Regions from separate parts of the Nonomuraea polychroma genome, predicted to be linked through region 1. Evidence: riboswitches for the same ligand, from Rfam matches in the RefSeq annotation. Region 1 holds a riboswitch; the other holds the start of a gene.

Region 1 (3,200 bases):
GGGATGCCGGGGACGTCCTGGATCGAGCCGTCGGCGCGCTTGATCGCGTCCCGCATCTGCTGCGTCCACAGCCCGCGCGCCTGCAGGTCGGCCACCAGGTAGCGGTTGACCTGGAGGAACTCGCCGGACAGGGTCTCACGCTTGAACACGTTGGACACCTGCGGCTCGATGCACTCGTAGCAGCCGGCGATGGAGGCGATCGTGGCGGTCGGCGCGATGGCGATCATGAGCGAGTTGCGGAGACCGTTGATCGCGATCTTCTCTCGCAGGGCGTCCCAGGGAGGGGTGCTTCCCACGTAGTGGTCCGGGTGCAGGACTCCCCCGGCCGCACGGGTGTCGGCGTACGACGGGTGCCTGCCGCGCTCGGCGGCCAGGTCGGCCGAGGTGTCGTACGCGGCCAGCGCGATCTCCTCGGCGATCCGCGTGGACAGGGCGAGGGCCTGCGGGGAGTCGAACGGGAGCCGCAGCGTGAAGAACACGTCGGCCAGGCCCATCACGCCGAGACCGATCGGCCGCCACCGCTTGTTGGCCGCCTCGGCCTCAGGCGTCGGATAGAACCCCAGGTCGATGGTGCGGTCGAGGAAGCGCACCGCGGTGCGGACGGTGCGGCGCAGCCGCTCCCAGTCCATGTCGGCGCCGGCGAGGCGCCCCGTGAGGTGGGCCGCCAGGTTGATCGAGCCGAGGTTGCACACGGCGGTCTCGGCGTCGCTGGTGACCTCGAGGATCTCGGTGCACAGGTTCGACAGGTGGATGACGTTCTCGGGGCGGGCGGTCTGGTTGGAGGTGCGGTTGGCGGCGTCCTTGAACGTCATCCAGCCGTTGCCGGTCTGGGCGAGAGTGCGCATCATGCGGCCGTAGAGGGTGCGGGCGGGGATCTGCCGGACATACCGCCCGGCGGCCTCGTAGGCCCGGTACGCGGCCGTGAACGCCTCCCCGTACAGGTCCGTGAGGTCGGGCACCTCCTTCGGGTCGAACAGCGACCAGACCTCGTCGGCCTCCACCCGGCGCATGAACTCGTCGGGCACCCAGTTGGCCAGGTTGAGGTTGTGGGTGCGGCGCGCGTCCTCGCCCGTGTTGTCGCGCAGCTCCAGGAACTCCTCGATGTCGGCGTGCCAGGTCTCCAGGTAGACGCAGGCCGCGCCCTTGCGCCGGCCGCCCTGGTTGACCGCCGCGACCGAGGAGTCGAGGGTACGCAGCCACGGGACGATGCCGTTGGAGTGGCCGTTCGTGCCCCGGATCAGGGAACCGCGCGAGCGCACCCGGGTCCAGGAGATGCCGATGCCACCGGCGTACTTCGACAGCCGCGCCACCTGGCCGTACCTGTCGTAGATCGACTCCAGCTCGTCGCGCGGCGAGTCGAGCAGGAAGCACGACGACAGCTGCGGCCGGCGGGCGCCGGAGTTGAACAGCGTGGGCGAGCTGGGCAGGTAGGACAGCGTGGACATCAGGGCATAGAGCTCGGCAGCCTCCCCGACCGTCTCCGACAGCCCGCAGGCCACGCGCAGGAAGAAGTGTTGCGGCCGCTCCAGCACGGCCCGCGTCTCGGGGTGGCGCAGCAGGTAGCGGTCGTAGACGGTACGCAGGCCGAAGTACTCGAACCGGCCGTCGGCCTCCTCCCCCACCAGCGCGTCCAGCTCGGCGGCGTGCGCGGCGACGAACGCGGCCAGCCCGTCCTGGATCAGCCCGGCCGCATGAGTGGCGGCGATGGACTCGGAGAACGACCGCACCCCGTGGCCGGCCGCCTCGTCGGCGATCTCCTCGGCCAGCAGCCGGGCGGCGACCCGGGAGTTGGCCGGGTCGGCGATCACCCGTGCCGCGGCCTCCTCGATGGCCAGCCGACGGTCGATCTCAATGACCTGCGTCACGTGCTCTCTCCTCGCGAGCTCATCCCCGTGAGGGCACGCGAGAGCATGGCGGGTCCCCGTCGCTCCCGGCCCTCCCTCGAGGCCATGGACACTGCATGCCGCTGGCAGGTCTTCGGGCTCGCGGGCGCGCTCAACAGCTCCTACTGGCCGTCGCTTCCCAGATCGCTCCAGTGCTCATGACGGCGGTCGTTCCCGCTCACCGCTGCGGGGCAGCCCCGGAATCGCACCGGGTTCCCTTTTGCTCCGCCTCCGGGGAGGCGAACCAGCGACGACCAGGATCCTACATCTAGTGGCCGTTCCCGCAACTACCCCAGCATGTTGTGGCTTTGGTCGTGTCCACCAATCCGAGATCCCGCAGGACGGCGCGGGTGCGCGCCACCTCGGAGGCGAGCCATCGTCTGAAGTCGTCGCCGCTGAGCGGGATCGAGATCCAGCCGCTCGCCCGGCAGGCGGCCTGCCAGCTGGTCGAGCCGGTGACGTCCTCGCACATGCGGATGGCGGCCTCGCGGCTCTCGTCCGGCATGTCGTCGGGCCCGAAGGCGGCCGTCCAGTCGGCGAAGTCCACGCGTACGCCGGACTCCAGCAGCGTCGGCACGTCGAGGTCGGGCACGCGGACGGCGCAGGAGACGGCCAGCGCCCGCACGCGGCCCTTGCCGATGCTCTCACGCCAGTCCGCGAGCAGCCCCGCGCCCGCCGCGACCTCGCCGGACAACAGCGCGGCCGCGACCTCCTGACTGCCCGGGTAGCCGGTGTAGTCGACCTGCCTGGTGTCCGCGCCGAGGCCCTTGGCGATCAGGCCGAACAGCAGGTGGTCGGGCGCCCCCTGCGGCCCGCCGGCCAGCAGCGTCTCTCCCGGCCGGGCGAGCAGATGGGCGCCGAACTCGTCGAAGTCCTTGAAGCGGGAGTCTCCGGGAACGACCACGACCTCCACGTCACCGGCCAGCCTGGACAGCGGGGTGGCGGTGTAGAGCGGCGTCTGGCCGTGGTTCAGCTCGGCGGCGGCCAGTGCGGGCAGGCCGGTCAGGGTGATCTTCGTGCCGGCGCCGGTCTGGTAGCCGGAGGCGCGGGCCGCGCCGGCGAACGCCTGCCCGACCCGGTCCCAGCGGCGGCCGGCCGGGTTGATGGAGAACTCGCTCCGCAGCCCCGGCGCGCCACCGATGAAGCGCTCGGTCCCGCAGCCGGCCGCGCACGCGACCACGCCCAGTCCCCATGCGAAGAACCGCCGACGGCGCATGTGCCTCTCCTTCGCGTACGCCTCCTTACTCCAAGTTATTCACCCATTACAGAGAGATGCACACGTACGCGTTGAGATCACGCCGGGGACAGAACCCGAAA
Region 2 (3,200 bases), 4.4 Mb from region 1:
CCGCGATCAGCGCGTGGATGAGCGCGTCGCCGTCCTGCTCGGCCACCCCGGGGAAGCCCTCGCCCAGGTCGTAGCCCGCTTCGGCGAGCTTGGCCAGCAGCCTCACCGTGCTGGCCGGGGTGTCCAGGCCGACCGCGTTGCCCACACGGGAGTGCTTGGTCGGGTACGCCGACAACATCACGACCAGGCGGCGCTCGGCAGGCGGGGTGTGCCGGAGCAGCCCGTGCCGTACCGCGATGCCCGCTACCCGGGCGGCCCGCTCGGGGTCGGCGACGTAGACGGTCAGCCCCTCGGGGTCGATCTCCTTGAACGAGAACGGCACCGTGATGATCCGCCCGTCGAACTCCGGAATGGCCACCTGCGAGGCGGCGTCCAGCGGCGACAGGCCGTCGTCGTTCTCCTCCCACGCCTGCCTGCTGGTGGTCAGGCAGAGCCCCTGCAGGATCGGCACGTCCAGGGCGGCCAGCGCGCCCACGTCCCACGCCTCGTCGTCCCCGCCCGCGCTCGCCGTGGCGGGGCGCGAGCCGCCCGCCGCCAGCACGGTCACCACCAGCGCGTCGGCGGCGCGCAGGGTGTCGAGCAGCTCGGGCTCGGCGGTGCGCAGGGAGGAGCAGAAGACCGGCAGCGCCTGCCCCCCGGCCTCCTCGACGGCCGCGCAGAGCGTCTCCACGAACGCGGTGTTGCCGGCCATGTGATGCGCGCGGTAGTAGAGCACACCGATCACGGGTCCCGGCCCGGGCCGTGCGCCGCGTTCCAGCAGCCCCCAGGAGGGCGTGCGCTCCGGCGGCGCGAATCCCCGTCCGGTCAACAGCACCGTGTCCGACAGGAACGCGTGCAACTCGGTCAGGTTGGACGGCCCGCCATGGGCGAGGTAGGCGTGGGCCTCGGCGCAGACGCCGCCGCTGACCGTGGACAGCTCCATCAGCTCGGCGTCCGGCGCCTGCTCACCGCCCAGCACCACCACCGGACGAGGGCCGGCCAGCAGCGCATCCAGGCCCTCCTCCCAGGCGCGCCGGCCGCCGAGCAGGCGTACCACGACCAGGTCGACGCCCTCCAGGAGGGCGGGCAGATCCTCGGCCGCCAGCCGGGCCGGATTGCCCAACCGGTAGGCGGCGCCGCTGGCGCGTGCGCTCAGCAGGTCGGTGTCGGAGGTGGAGAGCAGCAGGACGGTACGGCTGTCGCCAGGCACGACGCAATCCTCCCTCGGGGTCCTCGCCCCGGTCGCGGGTGTCGCGACGGCTGGAGTCTCCTGACTCCCGGATCAGCGCTCACCCCGGCCTTCCCACCCGTCGCCGGGCAGTGGCCTGCGGTGGGGTTCGCTCCCCGGTCACAGTGGCGGGACCGCGCCGGATTCGCACCGGCTTCCTCCCTTGCCATCGCCTATCGAGGAGCCTACGACAGGAGCGACTCCCGCCAGAAGTGGCGTTACCATCCTGATCGTGTCCATAGCCGACTTTTCCGGACGGGTGCGCCCTGATGCCTGTCCGGGGGCGCTACAGGTGCACGAGGCCGCCGACGGCGCGCTGGCCCGGATTCGCCTGCCCGGCGGCGCCATCTCACCCGCCCAGCTCCGCACGGTGGCGGCCGGTGCGGCCGACCTCGGCTCGGGCGTGATCGAGCTGACGTCCCGGGCGAACGTGCAGGTGCGTGGCCTGCGTTCGCCCGCCGCCTTCGCCGAGGGGATCGCCGCCGCCGGCCTGCTGCCGTCGGCGGCGCACGAGCGGGTGCGCAACATCGTGGCCTCGCCGCTCGGCGGGCGCGGGCGCGCGGGGCTGCTCGACACCCAGCCGTTGGTGGAGGCGCTGGACCGGACACTGTGTGCGCTGCCCCGCCTGGCCGGGCTGCCGGGACGGTTCCTGTTCGCGGTGGACGACGGCACCGGCGACATGCCTGGGCTCGGCGCCGACGTCACGTTCGTCCCCGGCGCTGCGAAGGGGCGGCTGCTGCTGGCGGGGGTGGATGCCGGGCTCGCTGTGGGGGCGGATGTGGCGGTCCGACGGATGATCGCCGCCGCCGAGGCGTTCCTCGACGAACGGGAGAGCTCCGGAGGAGAACGGGCCGCCTGGCGGATCGGGGAGCTGGCGGACGGGCCGGCCCGGATCGCGGCCCGGCTCGGCGCTGCCGGAGACCGTGCCACGACGCCCCTTCCCGCCGTGCCTGCGCAGCGCGCTGGGCGCATCGATCAGCGTGATGGCCGCGTGGCGCTGGAGGCCGTGGTGCCGCTCGGACGGCTGTCCGCCGCACAGGCACGCACCATCGCTGACGTGGCCTGTGACCGCGTGCCCATCCGGTTCACGCCGTGGCGGACCATCGTGCTCCTTGACGTGCCGCCTGCCGGCGCCGACGGGGTGACGCGGAGCTTGGAGGCGGCCGGGCTGGTCACCGACCCGGCGTCGCCCTGGGTCGGCGTGAGCGCCTGCACCGGCCGTCCGGGCTGCGCCAAGTCGCTGGCCGACGTGCAAGAAGACGCGCGGCGCTGGGTGGCGGCCCTTGACAGTCCTCCGGCGACACCCGTGCACTGGGCCGGTTGCGAGCGGCGCTGCGGGCTGCCGCGCGGCCAGGTCGTCCAGATGATCGCCACCGGCGACGGATACCAGGAAAGGCAGCAGTGAGCGACTACCTCCGCGACGGCGCCGAGATCTACCGGCGCTCGTTCGCGACCATCCGCGCCGAGACCGACCTCACCGGGATGCCGCCCGAGGTGGCGCAGGTTGCGGTACGGATGATCCACGCCTGCGGCATGACCGACCTCGTCGCCGACCTGGACTGGTCGCCGGGGGTCGTCGTCCGGGCCCGCGAGGCGCTGCGTGGTGGAGCGCCCGTGCTGTGCGATGCGCAGATGGTCGCCTCCGGCGTGACCAGGCGCAGGCTGCCCGCGGACAACGACGTGGTGTGCACACTGAGCGACCCCGGCGTGCCGGAACTGGCCGAGCGGCTCGGCACCACGCGCAGCGCCGCGGCACTGGAGCTCTGGCGCGACCGCCTCGACGGCGCTGTGGTGGCGATCGGCAACGCGCCGACCGCGCTGTTCCGGCTGCTGGAGCTGGTCGCAGAGGGCGCGGGCAGGCCCGCCGCCGTGCTCGGGATCCCGGTGGGGTTCATCGGCGCGGCCGAGTCCAAGCGGGCGCTGGCGGACAGCGACCTGGAGTACCTGGTGGTGCACGGCCGCCGCGGCGGCAGTGCGATGACGGCGGCGGCGG

The links. Region 1 has a riboswitch for cobalamin ahead of EDD27_RS26445 (ribonucleoside-diphosphate reductase subunit alpha). Riboswitches for the same ligand answer to the same signal wherever they lie in the genome.
Region 2: linked by a shared signal. The riboswitch ahead of cobN (cobaltochelatase subunit CobN) and the one ahead of EDD27_RS26445 (ribonucleoside-diphosphate reductase subunit alpha) in region 1 are both predicted to bind cobalamin.

Annotation. Positions count from the first base shown of each region.
Region 1 is NZ_SAUN01000001.1:5,790,950-5,794,149, forward strand. Features, by position in the region: gene EDD27_RS26445 (ribonucleoside-diphosphate reductase subunit alpha) at 1-1,865, opposite strand, end outside; cobalamin riboswitch at 1,952-2,147, opposite strand; gene EDD27_RS26450 (tripartite tricarboxylate transporter substrate-binding protein) at 2,152-3,099, opposite strand.
Region 2 is NZ_SAUN01000001.1:10,178,208-10,181,407, reverse strand. Features, by position in the region: gene cobN (cobaltochelatase subunit CobN) at 1-1,189, opposite strand, end outside; cobalamin riboswitch at 1,226-1,406, opposite strand; gene cobG (precorrin-3B synthase) at 1,440-2,612, shown strand; gene EDD27_RS47270 (precorrin-8X methylmutase) at 2,609-3,200, shown strand, end outside.